DNA from 2 places in the Exiguobacterium sp. s142 genome. Region 1 is predicted to be linked to the other one. Evidence: riboswitches for the same ligand, from Rfam matches in the RefSeq annotation. Region 1 holds a riboswitch; the other holds the start of a gene.
The links. Region 1 has a riboswitch for S-adenosylmethionine ahead of KNP77_RS13260 (Na+/H+ antiporter NhaC family protein). Riboswitches for the same ligand answer to the same signal wherever they lie in the genome.

Region 1 (7,546 bases):
GGCGATGGCGGTCATGCCTGAATCGACGAGCGCTTTCGTGAGTTCAGGTTCGGCCGCTAAATGTAAATACGTGAAGAGCGTAAGGTCTGAACGGAAATATTGATACTCTGACGGCTGTGGCTCTTTTACTTTCAAGGCGAGTTCAACGTCTCCCCAAACGTCCTGTGCTGAATCGACGATGCTTGCCCCAGCGTCGATGTACTCCATATTCGTGAAGCCGCTCCCGATGCCGGCTCCCGTCTCGACGAGCACCTCGTGTCCGAGTTCCGTCAAGACTGATGCACCCATCGGCGTCAACGCGACGCGGTTTTCGTTATTTTTAATCTCTTTCAGTACCCCGATTTTCATGTGTAATTCCCCTTTCTATCTGCTGACACAATTTGTTCACACCTCTAGTATAGACCCAAGTGAAATCGCTGTCTTTAGCATGGATTCTAAAAGCGACAACCCCCACTTTGTGATTTTTCACAAAGTGGGGGTCAGTCGTCTTGACGATATTGTCCGGCCTTGATCGCTAAATAAATAGCGGCCCGTTCCGGGAGCGAGACTTGGGTGATGCTCGTCAGTTCTTCGATCCGTCGAATCCGATACAAGACCGTGTTCGGATGGATATGGAGGTGGGCGGCGACTCGTTTGACGTTCCCGTCAAAATAGAAATACCATTCAAGCGTCGTCACGAGTTCGGTGTGGTGAACTTGGTCATACGCCTGCAACCGTTCGATCGTCGGGTGCGTCTCGAGGCGCAGGCCGATCCGTCGGGACAAATCGGGGACGAGTTGATAGATGCCGATCTGCTCGAACGCCCGGGCACTAGCGAGCTCGAACGGGAACTTCCGACGTAGCGATGTGACCCGTCTCGCTTCCTCGGTCGCGGCATAGAGCGTATCGCTTTCGAAGAAACGACGGCTAATCCCGAGGCGAGGTTCGGCGTCAGTGAACTTGTCTTGAAGCTGGGTCTCGAAGCGATCGGCCCACTGGAGGAGGGCGGCCTCTTCTTCAGATAGCTCGGACTTCATATAATGCCAGACGAGCAGTTGTTGGCCGTCGATGGCGTGAAGGACGACCTCGATCGCTTCTTGTGTCGCAAGCGCATAAAATAACCGCTCAGCGAATTGCGGAGTGATCGGCTGCAAGCAGTCGATGATCGTCAGGCGACTCGCGACGGCAATCGGGGCAAGTTCGTTCAAGCGTTCCCGATGTGCGGAAGCGAGGTATGGCGAAGCGAGCACTTCTAAAAAGAAACGCTCGAGTTCGGCATCGATGCGACGTTCGTGCATGGCGATCGTCATGAGCAGTTTCTTGGCGATACTTGCCCCTTCCTTCAAGACGGTGAGCTCCTGCTCGGAGAAAGGGGTCGTCCGGGCCAGGCTCCAAATGTAGCCGAGCACGTCTTCTTGCTGCTTGATGACGACGGCGGCGCGCTCGCCGAGACCGATGGCCATCCGGGCCGGGATGACGACAGGCTCGTCTCGGTCGATCAGCTCTTGCAGGATACCGCTTTCCCACAAATCTTCGATGACGGCTTCCGGGACGCGACGGCCGATGATGGTCGCGATCCTAGCCGGGTCGGTCGAGTCGGGATGCGTGCTATAGGCGAGTAGCTGATGGTGGCGATTTTCGATCGTGATCGGTGCGCGGATCGCTTGCCCGATCGCTTCGGCAAGCGTGTCGAGTGATTCATATGATTTCTGTAAAAAAGGCATGTCGATTCCTCCTCTCTATCACTATACCGTCTCTGTTGTGAAAGTTCACAAAAAGATGGACAGTTTTTGAGAGGGGACCGACATGCCTGGACATGTGTATCGTTTTACATTGGGAAAAATAGTCCGACGACGAGGCCAAGCAATGCGCCGACGATGACTTGGTACGGTGTATGGCCGACGAGTTCGTTCAAGATCGGCGTGTCGTGCTTGATCCCTTTAAAATAGTCGTTCAATAGACGGGCTTGGAAACCAACGGCTTGACGGACGCCGGTCGCGTCGTACATGACGATCGTCGCGAACGTGAGCGCGAGGGCGAACATGCTTGAGTCGAGGCCTTCAGCCCGGCCGATCGCGGTCGCGAGCGCGACGACGGTCGAGGTGTGGGAGCTTGGCATTCCGCCTGAGGCGAACATGATTTCAAGTTCAAAGTCACGTGTTCGAATGAGTTCGGTCACAAGTTTGGCCGCCTGGGCGATAAACCAGGCCAGTATTGCGGCGAGTAACGGTTCGTTAAAGAGCAATTCAGTCACTTCCTGTCTGACAATAGTATCTACACTATACCCGATTCCATGCCGCGCTAGACGTAAAGTTTCTGTCAAAAATAGCGTCGCGGGCATTTGCCCGCGACGCTATTCGGTCGATTTTTGTTACCCGACGACGCCTTCAGTCTCTTGAAGTTGTTCCGCAATATTCTCGATGATATAGCGGTTGCGTGGATGCTCCTGACACTCTTTCGAGCATGAACGCATCTGTTTGGGTTCACACTCTTCACAACAGAAGTGTTGGGCATTGCACTCCGGGTTGGCACAATTAACGTAACGGACCGTCTTCGTTCCACAGTGCATGCACGTTGAAACGACTGACGGATTGACCGTGTTGACTGGGACGTTGATGCGCTCGTCAAAGACGTAAAGCTCGCCGTCCCAGTTTTCCCCTTGTGTTGCTTCGTCTTTGCCGTACATGGCGACGCCGCCTTTTAAGTGGAAGATGTTGTCGTGACCTTGGTCACGCATATATGCGGTAAATTTCTCGCAACGGACGCCTCCGGTACAGTACGTGAGAAGTGTTTTCCCTTCGTAGAGGTCTTTGTTCTCCTCGAGCCAGTCTGGCATGTAACGAGAAGCCTCTACGTCGATTTTGATCGCATTTTTGAAGTGACCAAGATCGTACTCGTAGTTGTTACGAACGTCGAGGATGACGACATCATCGCGATTCATCATCTCTTTCCATTCTTCCGGTTCGAGATACGCACCGTGTTGTTTAGGCACGTCGAACTCGCCATCAAAGCGCCACGTCACGAGCTCTTGTTTGTGACGGACAAAGATTTTCTTGAAAGCATGCTCTTCGACTTCATCGATTTTGAACTCGATGTCGCTGAAGTATGGATCGGCTTTCAAGTCGTTCATGTACTGTTCGGTTTGTTCCCAAGTGCCCGAGCACGTCCCGTTGATTCCTTCGGAAGAAATCAAGATACGTCCTTTGATCCCGAGGTCCTTACAATACTTGAGGTGTTGTTGTGTCAGTGTTTCTGGGTCCTCGATGTTGACGTACTTATAGTACAGTAAGACCCGCATTGGTTTTGTTTCCATGTTATTGCTCCCCTGTGTTCAGTTTTTTGCAGGAAAACGAACGTTGGGTTGTGTCGTTCGACGAATGAACTTGCCTGCAACCACAAGTCCATTATTATATGATAGATATCACAGTGAAATTTCGCAAATACTTTTTATTTTTTTTTGAGGAGAGCAGGGGGATGCGTCCTCTTGAACGAATTCGGGTAAAAGGTAGTAACGAAAGCCGAAGGTGGAAACTGAGATGCTCACATCACTCCAACAATATATATTGAACATCATCGAATGGCTCCAAGGACTGCCGGGAGGTCCTTGGGCTGGACTCGGGGCCCCGTTCCTGGAAGCAATTTTCCCGTTTCTCCCGCTCGTCTTGATCATCTCGGCGAACGCGGCCACGTATGGCTTCTGGCTCGGTGTGCTCTTATCGTGGATCGGCAGTTTGGCAGGGACGCTCCTCGTGTTCGCCGCCGTCCGATACGTGTTCCGCAAACCGATGACGCGTTGGCTCGAAAAACATAAACAGGGTGTCTATTGGCTCGATCGCATCAACCATATGAGTCCAATCTCGCTCGGATTCTTATATTCGTTGCCGTTCATCCCGGTCAGTTTAATCACGTACTTACTCGCCTTGATTCAAATGCCGCTCCGGACGTTCGTATTGGCGGCCGGATTCGGGAAACTGCTCGTCGTCGTCATCTTCTCGGTCATCGGTGATCAGTGGCAAGAGTTCATCCAAAGCCCGTTCCGCTTGTCGATGCTCGGCTTGCTCTTGCTCGTATTGTGGGCGATCAGCCGGGGTCTCGAAGAACTTCTCAAACGGCGCGCTTTCAAAAAACGGAACGAAGAGCTCAAACGTAAACGTGAAGCGAGAACATAAAAATCCTCGAAGGCGACCGCCTTCGAGGATTTTTGCTTAGTTGGTTTTTTTGAAACGTGGGAAGTTGAAGACGATCGCCAAGCCTCCGCAAATGAACAGGAGGAACGGATAGAACATATACGGGACGAGGGCGGGGGACGCCGTGTTCGTCAACTCGGCGGCGATGAGGAGCTGCGCCCCGTAAGGCAGAAGTCCTTGTACCCCGCACGAGAAGATGTCGAGTACGCTCGCTGACTTTTTCCGTTCGATGTCATACGTATCGGCGATATTCGCGGCAAGCGGGCCTGCTACGAGAATCGAGATCGTATTGTTCGCCGTCGCGACGTTCGTCGCACTGACGAGCCCGGCGATGCTCCATTCCGCACCAGCCCGGCGTTGAATCCGTGACGTGAGTGCGTCTCGTAAATAGGTGAGTCCACCGTTATGCGAGATGAGTCCGACGAGTCCGCCCATGAATAACGTCAAGAGCGAGATCTCGGCCATGCCCATCATGCCGTCGGCCATCGCCGTGACGTAAGACGTGACGGCCAAGCTTCCGTCAATCAGCCCGATGATGCCAGCGAGCGCGATGCCGCCGAGCAAAACGAGGATGACGTTCAGTCCGGTCAAGGCGAGGGCGATGACGGCGAGATACGGAATCAATTTGTACCATTCGAACACGGCCACTTCAATCGTCGATTCTCCGCTGGAGAGAACGGCTAACAGGACAGTCGTGATGATTGCGGCCGGGAGCACGATCCAAAAGTTGGTCCGGAACTTGTCGCGCATGTTCGTCCGTTGTGTCCTTACGGCAGCGATTGTCGTATCCGAGATGAACGACAAATTGTCTCCGAACATGGCCCCGCCGACAACGGCCGCGGCCGCGATCGCGATATTGACCCCGCTCTCTTGATGGATGCCGAGCGCGATCGGGGCGAGCGCGGCAATCGTACCGGTCGATGTGCCCATCGCCATCGAGATGAAAGCGGCGATGACGAACAGTCCGCTCAGTAAGAGTGATGGTGGCAGGAACGTCAAGGCCGCATTGACCGTCGCGTCAATCGCACCGATTGCACCGGCGACGCTCGAGAACGCGCCGGCGAGCAGGAAGATGAATATCATGATCAAGATGCCTGGATTACCGGCACCTTGGGCGATGCGCTCAACGGTCTGCGTGACGCTTCCTTTCGTCATCATCGCAGCGACAATTAAAGCGATCAACGCCGCGATCAGCACCGGGAACTTGTAAAAGTCGCCATAATAAATACCCGCCCCGATGAAGAAGACGAGGAAGACGAGCAAGGGCAAGAGCGCCCATTTGTTAGCTGTTGGTTGTTCCAATCGATTCACCTCATTTCAAAGAATAGAAAAAAAGAGCCTTCCGAAAAAGGCTCTCTCTGTAAGAGACACCCTTTTCATCTTTCGAGCAGAACGCTCGCTGGATTTGGCACAGGTTACCCGCTGCCGAGACATCTAAGGGCCAGTCCCTCCGTCTCTCTTGATAAAAAGTCGTCATGATGTAGTTGTTAGACACGTTTCCTAACGTACCTGTTTCAAATCGGGTTGTCAACAGAAATCCCCCTGCGCCAGTGGACGCGGGGGGAAGTCATGTCGTCAAAAAGTTGTAATGGGCGACGCGGTTACGACCGGCGTACTTGCCGCCGACGTAAAGGGCCCGGTCAGCGTTACGGATCGTATCGTCAAGCCGTTTGTCGCCGAACGCTTGAATCGTATCGACACCGATCGAGGCGGTCACGGGAATATCGACCCCATCGACACGGAACGGCTTATCTTCAATCTTCTGCCGAATCCGTTCGGCGATATCGACGGCTTGGTCGACGTCGCAATGATTGAGCAGCAAGATGAACTCCTCGCCCCCATAACGGGCCGCAAAGTCATCGGTCCGGAGCACTTGTCGGATTCGCCGCCCGAACTCTTGGAGCACGCTGTCTCCGACTTGGTGACCGTGCGTGTCATTGATTTTTTTAAAGAAGTCGATGTCGAGCATCGCGACCGAGATCGGGTACATCGAGCCGTCCGAGATTTGTTGAATCCCATACTCGTAGAACGCGCGCGCATTGGCGAGCAGCGTCAAGCTATCGGTGCGGCTTTCCGTGTATAGGCGGTCGCGTTCGTGGCATCGGCTGATCGTTCGGTTGAACGATTTCAACAGTTTTACCATCTCGTTTTGAATGATGGGCGGATAGCCATAGACGTGTTCACCGATCATGACGATACGTGTGCGAATCCCGTCAATCTCTTCTGACTGGACCGAGATGAAGCTGTGGTAATCGTCATGAAACGCATCTGACAACGCTGCGTCCCATTCGAAGCGCATCTCATAATCGACAGACTTGGCGTGTGGATGGCGCGCTTCCATCAAGTCGAAGACGAGCGGACGGTCGATCGGCTGTCGCGTCAACAAATCGAAATAGAGCGTTCGGTCGAACAGGACGAACTCGACAAACCCTTTATCATATTGGTTGAGGCGCTCACATTGACTCAAGAACACTTCAATCGCCTGGGCCTCGCTTTGAGACAGGGAGACGGCCTCTTTCGCTTCATCGTACTGTTCGATCAATGACTTGAACGCGTCTTGGCGCCCTTTTTGAATCATCAACCGCTTAATAAAGAACGTGAGGGCGGCCGCAATGCTGCTGACGACGAGCAAGTTTGTCTCACGGAAAAACGACGCGGCAAAGATGAAGACGAAACTAACGATATACGTGTAAAAAGCGATGTTCAGAAAATCTCGGACCGGAATATCAACGCGGAACCACCAGCCGACTTGATATTTTTGGACAATCGTGTTCAAGATGATGGCGCTGATCAGACCAAGGAGCGGGACAAACGAATCCTGCGAATAGAAGCCAAGACCGGTCTCACCGCCGAGTGCCAAGTAAACACTTGCCGGGATGGCGATTTCTAAAAATGACGTGATCGCGTTCCAAGGATAAGTGAACCGGAAGCGGCGGAGCGCGACGCGCGGTTTTAAGTTGGCGAACTGAAAGACGAGGAGTCCAATTTGGTTGACGAGGAGCGCCGTCTCAAAATCAAAGAATAAAAAGATGATGAGGACGATGCTTTCTGAAAACGTGAAATAGACGCCTTTCCGTTCAATCGAGTCCATTTGGAAAATGATGACGAGCAGCGCGATCAAGATGAACGGAAGCGGCTCGATCGCCGGAACATCAAGGACACCGGTTGTAAACAAAGTGATGGTCAGTAAAACGATCAAACTCCAAATGCTCCAACCGAGGACGGACATCTTGCGAAAATGATTCATAGTTCCCTCCTGTGTGGGAAAAGTCTTCTCATATGTATGGTAGGAGATTCGGCACGGTTGCGCCCGAGTCCTGCCTATTCATCATAATGGCTGAATTCTAGCATTGAGTCTACATCAAATATCCTCTATAATG
Region 2 (7,546 bases), on a different contig from region 1:
TCAAGAGCGATTGCGTCTTCGAGCGGGTTGAGTCCGGCATCGATCGCGTAGTTCGTGTTGATGAGGACGGCATCGCCTTCACCGTTGTTGAACGCTTGCGGGAGAAGTGCCGCTTCGACGTCCGTCTTGAACTCCAAGTTTTTCGGGTTGTCGACGATGTCAGCGACTGTCGCGTCTGTCGTCTTGCCGTCAGCGAGCGTGAGCAAGCCTTCTGTTTGAAGCATCGTCAAGATTCGTCCGTGGTCAGCGACCGACGAGCTCATGATGATTTCAGCGCCGTCCGGAAGCTCATCGAGTGATTTGTAGTCTTGTGAGTAGACACCGATCGGCTCGATGTGGACGCCGCCGGCTGAAGCGAATTTATAGTCTTTGTTCTCAGCCATTTGTGACTCGAGGTACGGCTCGTGTTGGAAGTAGTTCGCGTCGAGTTCACCAGCTGCGAGCGTCTTGTTCGGGAGCACGTAGTCTTGGAACTTCTTGATTTCAAGCGTGTAGCCTTTTTCTTCATATTCGTCTTGGACGTGCTCTAAAATCTCAGCGTGTGGTACGTTCGACGCGCCGACGATGAGCGTCTTGTTGTCGCCCGAGCCTGATTCTGAATCCCCGCCGCCACATGCCGCGAGAATTGTGAGTGCTGATGCTGCTGTCAATCCGAGTACTGTTTTCCATGATTTCATTATAAAACCCTCCATATGATTGTATTTGATTAAGCTGATCGCTTATCGATTTTTGAGACGAGTCGATCGCCGATGAACTGAACGACGAAGACGATGACTAAGATCAATACGGTCGCGACGAACGTGACGTCGCTTTGTGAACGCTGGAACCCTTCGAGGAACGCCAAGTTCCCGAGGCCACCGCCCCCGACGACTCCGGCCATGGCCGTGTAACCGACGATGGCGACGATCGTCACCGTGATGCCTGACACGATGGCCGGGAGTGCTTCTGGGAACAACACTTTATAGACGATCTGCCATTTCGTCGCGCCCATCGACTCGGCCGCCTCGATGACGCCGCGGTCGACTTCACGAAGCGCGAGCTCGACCATACGTGCATAAAACGGGGCCGCCCCGATGATGAGCGCCGGGAGCGCCGCCGTCGAGCCGAGCATCGTTCCGACGAGAAGGAGCGTGAACGGGATGAGCAAGATGATCAAAATGATGAACGGGATCGAGCGGAACACGTTGACGAACGCACTGATGATCGTGTAAATCGGACGATTCTTCGTCATGAGTGGTTCGTTCGTGACATATAAGAGCATGCCGAGGGCGAGACCGATGACGAATGTCGCGGCTCCTGCGACGAGCGTCATATAGAGCGTTTCCCACGTCTGTTCGAGCATGACTTGCCAATCTACATTAGGAAACATCGTTTTCCACCTCCACTTCCACTGCCTGCGATCGGATTGAGGCGATGGCCCGCTCGACTTCAGCCGGCTCTCCGATCAATTGGATGAATAGCGTTCCGAGCGCGCCGACTTGCGACTGCGTCACGTTACCGCCGATGATGTTGAAGCCGATGTCGTGCTGTTTCAACACTTCCGATAAAATCGGCTGTTCGGCCGTCTCGTTCAAGAACTTGAGTTTGACGATTTGGCCACTCGGATAACGTGCTTTCAAATGCTCGAATGTGAGCGACATGTCGTCGACGGCACCGATCTGTTTGACGAACTCTTTCGTGATCGGCTGTTCCGGATGTTGGAACACGTCCGCGACTTGGCCGGTCTCGACGACTTTCCCTGCCTCCATGACGGCGACGCGATGACAGATTTTTTGGATGACGTGCATCTCATGGGTGATGAGGACGATCGTCAGTCCGAGTTTCTTATTGATGCTGACGAGCAGTTCGAGAATCGAATCGGTCGTCTTCGGGTCGAGTGCGCTCGTCGCTTCATCGCAGAGGAGCACGTCTGGATTTGTAGCGAGCGCGCGGGCAATCCCGACTCGCTGCTTTTGACCGCCCGATAGTTGCGACGGATAGCTGTCTTCACGTCCGGCGAGACCGACGAGATCGACGAGCTCTTGGACGCGGCGTTTACGTTCACTGGCCGGTACTCCGATCAGTTCGAGCGGGAAGCTGATGTTCTCAGCGACAGTGCGCGACCATAATAAGTTGAAGTGTTGGAATACCATCGAGACGTTTTTGCGCACCCCGCGCAGTTCTTTCGGAGTGAGCTTCGTCAGCTCACTCCCTGCGACGACGATCTCACCGCTTGACGGTGACTCGAGTCGGTTGAGCAGACGGATGAGCGTCGACTTCCCCGCCCCTGAATATCCGATTATTCCAAAAATTTCGCCGCTCTCGATTGTGAGCGACACATCATCGACCGCCTGGACTCGACCGTTCTTCGTGTCGAACCATTTGGCCACATTACGTAATTGAATCAATACCTTTCCCTCCTGACAACAAAAAAAGTACACACGTTTGAGCAAACGTGCGTACTTTATCGGTACGGACAACGATTGCTCTCATCTTCCAAGGTTCTCACCTTGCTGGAATTAGCACCATTTCGGATTGCTCCGCGGTTGCTGGGCGTCATAGGGCCAGTCCCTCAGCCTCTCTTGATAAGAGTGTTGTTTATTCGATTAGCTTTATAATAGCGACACATTATTTTCATGTCAAACTATTTTGTGCGAAAAATCAAAAAAAGGTGCCATCCGAGGATGACACAGAACGTAGCACCTTGAGTCACGGAAGGACAACCCATAGATGAAACTCTTTTGCCCGATCAGAGTGTTCATCCTTATATGGGGGATTCAAGCCATCCATCACTCGGCCTTAGAACGTACCATGCGGTTACGCGGTAGGTGTCCCTGCGCTTGATTTTTTTGGGGGACAATCGAAGGGAAGGTCCACCTAAAAGTCGCGTAAAGTGATGCACCGGCTGTTCTAAAACGTCTTGATGGCTGGAGAATCTCGTCCTATATTGTGTTCAAGTAAGATGTTGTAATGAATATACCATTCGTGAACTTTCTGTGTCAACTGATTATTTAAAATTTTCTGATTATTCTAATCATCCTATCTCATTTAACGAAAGATAGGACGTGCTGCACGTTTTGAAACGCATATAATCGGTCTTCGACTTGGCCGTCTTTAAGCTTTAACAGCGCCGGTACGCTCATCACTTGATACGCTTCTAACTCTTGCGGGATAAAGTTGGCGTCCTGCTTGTCAATCGCGAGTGTCGGGTCGACCGCTTCGACGACGGCGAGCATCCGCTCGGCCACAGCGCATGTTCCACACATCGGGGCGTATATATATAACAATCCGTCTGTAATCATTGTTCTCACCTCTTTTATAAGTATATGAATGTGAGCCGATCTGTTCAAAAGTTGTGCTCACCCCACGAATTTTCTGAATCGTTCAACATTTCCTGTTGACGCTTCACGAAAAGAGGCATAGTATGGTCATTAACTTTAACGCTTTCGTACATAACAGCGTATACGTAGAAAAGGACAGGTGAATCGACTTATGACGGAACAAACGAAACTGACAGGCAAACAATTTTTGATGAACGTATTGAACGGACTCAGTCTCGCTATTTTAATCTCTCTCATCCCGAGCGCGCTCCTCGGCGAGCTCACGAAAGCAATCCTTCCTTATTTTCCGTCGCTACAGTTCATCTTAGATGCGACGACGATCGCGATGCGCCTGCTTCCGGTCATCATCGGTGTCACCGTCGCCATGCAGTTCGGACGCTCAGCACTCGAGGCCGGCACGATCGGCATCGCGACCCAGGTCGGGAGCGGCGCCATTCGCATCGAGGAAGGCGCGTTCCTCATGGCTGGAATCGGTGACGTCATCACGGCCGGTGTGACCGCCGCCCTTGCGACATATATGGTCATACAGCTGTCGCCACGCTTAAAGACGTACACCGTCCTCGTCTTACCGATGACGGTCATCGTCGTCGCCGGAGGGATTGGTACATTCCTCCTCACTTATATCTCACAGATCACGACGTACATCGGCACCATCATCATGACGATGACGGAACTCCAGCCGATCATGATGGGCATGTTGATCGCGATGGCGTTCTCGCTCATCATCGTCTCCCCAATCTCGACGGTCGGGATTGCGACGGCGATCAGCCTCTCGGGTGTTGCAGCCGGTGCCGCCAATCTCGGCGTCGTCGCGGCCGGCTTCGGTCTCGCTATCGCGGGATGGCAGATGAATGCGACCGGGACGTCGATCGCTCACTTCCTCGGCTCACCGAAAATTCAAATGGCGAACTTCGTCAGGCGTCCGATCATGATGCTCCCTGTGCTCGCGAACGCGGCCATCCTCGGGGCGCTCGCCGGCATCCTTCGCATCGAAGGAACACCAATCAGCGCCGGATTCGGCGTCTCTGGACTGATTGGGCCGGTCAACGCCCTACATTTGATGCCGGGCGGGTTCGCACTTTGGAACGTCCTGCTCGTCATCGTCTTGTTCGGGTTTATTCCGGTCTCGCTCGGAATCCTGTTCTATCGTTTGTTCAACCGGACGTCACTCATTCAACCTGAACATTACCGCCTCGACTTCGAATGAATCAAAACATCCCGGCTTCTCGTAACGAGAAACCGGGATGTTTGTTAGCCTTGAATCATCGCTTCGTATTCTTCGGCAGACATGAGTTTGTCGACGTCTGTTGAATCGTTCAACTCGACTTCGATCATCCATGCTCCTTCGAACGGCGCTTCGTTGACGAGTTCTGGGGAGTCTGCGAGTGATTCGTTCACCGCTGTAATCTTCCCAGAGATCGGTGCGTAAAGCTCAGATACCGTCTTGACCGATTCGACCGAACCGAACGGCTCGTCGAGCAAAATCGTGCCGCCGACTTCAGGAAGTTCCACAAACACGATGTCCCCCAGTTCGCTTTGTGCGAAATCCGTGATCCCGATGCGGGCAACGCTTCCGTTCACTTCAACCCATTCGTGTTCTTTTGAATAACGTAGATTTGCAGGTACTTTGCTCATCCTAACTTCCCCCTCAAATGAATTAGACTCACACGTGTATTATAGCACTTAGCCCCAAACTTCTGTAAATGACTTTTCTGAAAAACCGACCGTCGCTTTTTGCCCATCTGTGACGATAGGACGCTTTAAAAGCATACCATTACCGACTAAAAGTTCGATTTGTTCGTCTTCTGATAAATTCGGAAGCTTGTCTTTAACACCTTCGTTCCGATACACTTGCCCGCTCGTATTGAAAAACTTTTTGAGTGGTAGTCCCGACTGTTGCCAAATCGACGCGAGTTCATCTTTTGATGGCGTCGCTTCGACGATATGGACGTATGTATAGTCGACGCCATTCTCTTTCAACCATTTTTCTGCTTTCTTACACGTACTGCACGGTGGATAGCCGTATAGTGTCACCATATTTATCACCTCTTATTTTTCACTTTAGCATAATCGCCTCACTCAATTCACGCCTCGAGCAAGCGCTTGATCTCTTGTTTTAGCGTCGCGTTGACTGAATGACGCGCTTCGATATAGCGCAGCATCGCCGCGGCTGCTTCGGCTGACTTGCCGTACCCTGGTAGCCATTCGTTGAGTCCGGCGACGAGCTCTGGATGCCGTGTCTCGACCCGGCGCGTCGGATTGAACGGGTCGCCCGTCTCTCCATGTGCTTTCAATATGTTGTTGACGGCCGCGACTTGGATGAGCTCGAAGCCGGCGAGCTTCTCGCCACGACGCTCGCGGAGCAGACCGACGTAAAGGTTCGTCAGCGCCTCTTCGTAGCAGTGCGTAGCGTCAGCGGCTTGTGAGACGAGCTTAGGCGTCGCAAACGATTCGAGCGCCTCATCCCGCTTCCAGACGATCCGTCCCGGGGTATAGGCGATGTGTGGCATCTCGAACAGTTCGAACACAGCGAACTCCCCGTAAATGCCGTCCGCGTACATGATCTTGTGCCCATCTTTCGTGTTTTGGAATTGGTAAGCGATCGGTTTAACCTCGAGCCAGTCCAAGTTGTCGATGAAGCGGTTTTTCCGTCCGTCCTCGACGATCAAAAAGAAATCGAGGTCGGAGTAGTCGTCGAGCCGCTCGGTCTCGAGGCCAATCGAACCGAGGGCGAGCAGCATCAGCGCCCCTTCTTGTTTCGCGACCAAACGCCCGATTCGTTCCATTCGTTCCAACAGTTGATCTCGTCTCATAAACATTCCTCCTTTTCCTCATTGTACGTTCTGATCAAACGAAAAAGAAAGGGCTGACCGCGTCCGGCCACCCCTCCCTGTTCGAGAAATTTTTATTACAGAATTTGCGAACGAGAAAGCCCACTCCTTTAGTGGTGGGATGAACGTGAGCTTGATTTCGGAGTCCCGTTAGTCGGAATTTCAGAAATCAACAAGCAGAATCTTATCCCGATAAAATGTATCACTCTAATAAATCTAATGATACAATGGACGTATGAACAACTACAGAAGAACCAAAACCACCGTATCGATGATCCATTATCATTTCGTGTTCTGCCCGAGGTATCGCCGAAAACTATTTGATGACGATACGTTCGAGCAACGATTCAAAGAGATCGTCCGTGACGTCTGCGAAGAGCTCGACATTCGACTCATCGCCATCGCGTGTGATCGGGACCACACACATCTATTCTTGTCGGCGTTGCCATCCCTCAGCCCGTCTGACATCATGGCGCGCATCAAAGGCGTCTCGTCGAAGCGACTACGAGAGGAATTTCCCCATCTCACACATCTCACAAGCCTTTGGACGAGATCCTTCTTCGTCTCGACGGCCGGAAATGTTTCCAGCGAGACCATCAAGCGTTATGTCGAGGAACAAAAAACAAGGAGGTGACACCGAGTCGCAGACATTGACGGTGAACATCAAACTTCATCCGACAAAAGAGCAACAATCGATCTTAGAGCGGATGATGCGCACCTACATCGGCACGACGAACCAGCTCGTCTCGGACATGGTGCAGGCTCGAGAAAACTTAAAGCTGACGAGCAAAAACGTGAGTTCCGATCTGCCGAGCGCCGTCAAGAATCAGGCCATCCAGGATGCGAAGAGCATGTTCAAAAAGGCGAAGAAGAAGGGCTTCCAGGTCGTCCCTGTCCTCAAGAAGCCGTACTGCACCTGGAACAACCAAAACTACTCGTTCGACTTCGAGTCGATCTCCTTCCCGGTCATGATCGACGGAAAGGTCAAGAAGACGGCGATCCGCGCCGAGATGGTCGACCCGGACAACCGGAACGCCACGCTCCTCGCCAACAAGCTCGGGACGCTCCGCATCATCAAGAAGTCGAACAAGTGGATCGCCCAGATCGCCGTCACGATCCCCACGACGGAGAAGGGGGGCACCAACGTGCTCGGGGTCGACCTCGGCCTGAAAGTCCCCGCCGTCGCATCGACAGATCGTGGCAAGGCGCGGTTCTTCGGGAACGGGCGTGAGAACAAGTATATGAAGCGCAAGTTTCGTGCGAAACGGAAAGAGCTCGGTCAACAGAAGAAACTGGATGCGATCAAGAAGCTGAACAACAAAGAACAGCGCTGGATGAAAGACAAAGATCACAAGGTGAGCCGTGAGATCGTCGACTTCGCGAAAGAGAACAAGA

Region 2: it holds a riboswitch for S-adenosylmethionine, as region 1 does, so the genes downstream of both, KNP77_RS02580 (methionine ABC transporter ATP-binding protein) here and KNP77_RS13260 (Na+/H+ antiporter NhaC family protein) in region 1, are expected to answer to the same signal.

The regions. Positions count from the first base shown of each region.
Region 1 covers NZ_JACSMB010000018.1:3,660-11,205, reverse strand. The annotation lists gene ald (alanine dehydrogenase) at 1-348, opposite strand, end outside; gene KNP77_RS13280 (PucR family transcriptional regulator) at 480-1,703, opposite strand; gene KNP77_RS13275 (divergent PAP2 family protein) at 1,808-2,233, opposite strand; gene trhO (oxygen-dependent tRNA uridine(34) hydroxylase TrhO) at 2,351-3,292, opposite strand; gene KNP77_RS13265 (TVP38/TMEM64 family protein) at 3,516-4,148, shown strand; gene KNP77_RS13260 (Na+/H+ antiporter NhaC family protein) at 4,185-5,468, opposite strand; SAM riboswitch class I at 5,540-5,635, opposite strand; gene KNP77_RS13255 (GGDEF domain-containing protein) at 5,734-7,413, opposite strand.
Region 2 covers NZ_JACSMB010000002.1:15,870-23,415, reverse strand. The annotation lists gene KNP77_RS02590 (MetQ/NlpA family ABC transporter substrate-binding protein) at 1-677, opposite strand, end outside; gene KNP77_RS02585 (methionine ABC transporter permease) at 707-1,369, opposite strand; gene KNP77_RS02580 (methionine ABC transporter ATP-binding protein) at 1,359-2,387, opposite strand; SAM riboswitch class I at 2,466-2,571, opposite strand; gene KNP77_RS02575 (thioredoxin family protein) at 3,024-3,281, opposite strand; gene KNP77_RS02570 (PTS sugar transporter subunit IIC) at 3,472-4,527, shown strand; gene gcvH (glycine cleavage system protein GcvH) at 4,572-4,955, opposite strand; gene KNP77_RS02560 (arsenate reductase family protein) at 5,004-5,357, opposite strand; gene KNP77_RS02555 (hypothetical protein) at 5,405-6,133, opposite strand; gene tnpA (IS200/IS605 family transposase) at 6,387-6,785, shown strand; gene KNP77_RS02545 (RNA-guided endonuclease InsQ/TnpB family protein) at 6,757-7,546, shown strand, end outside.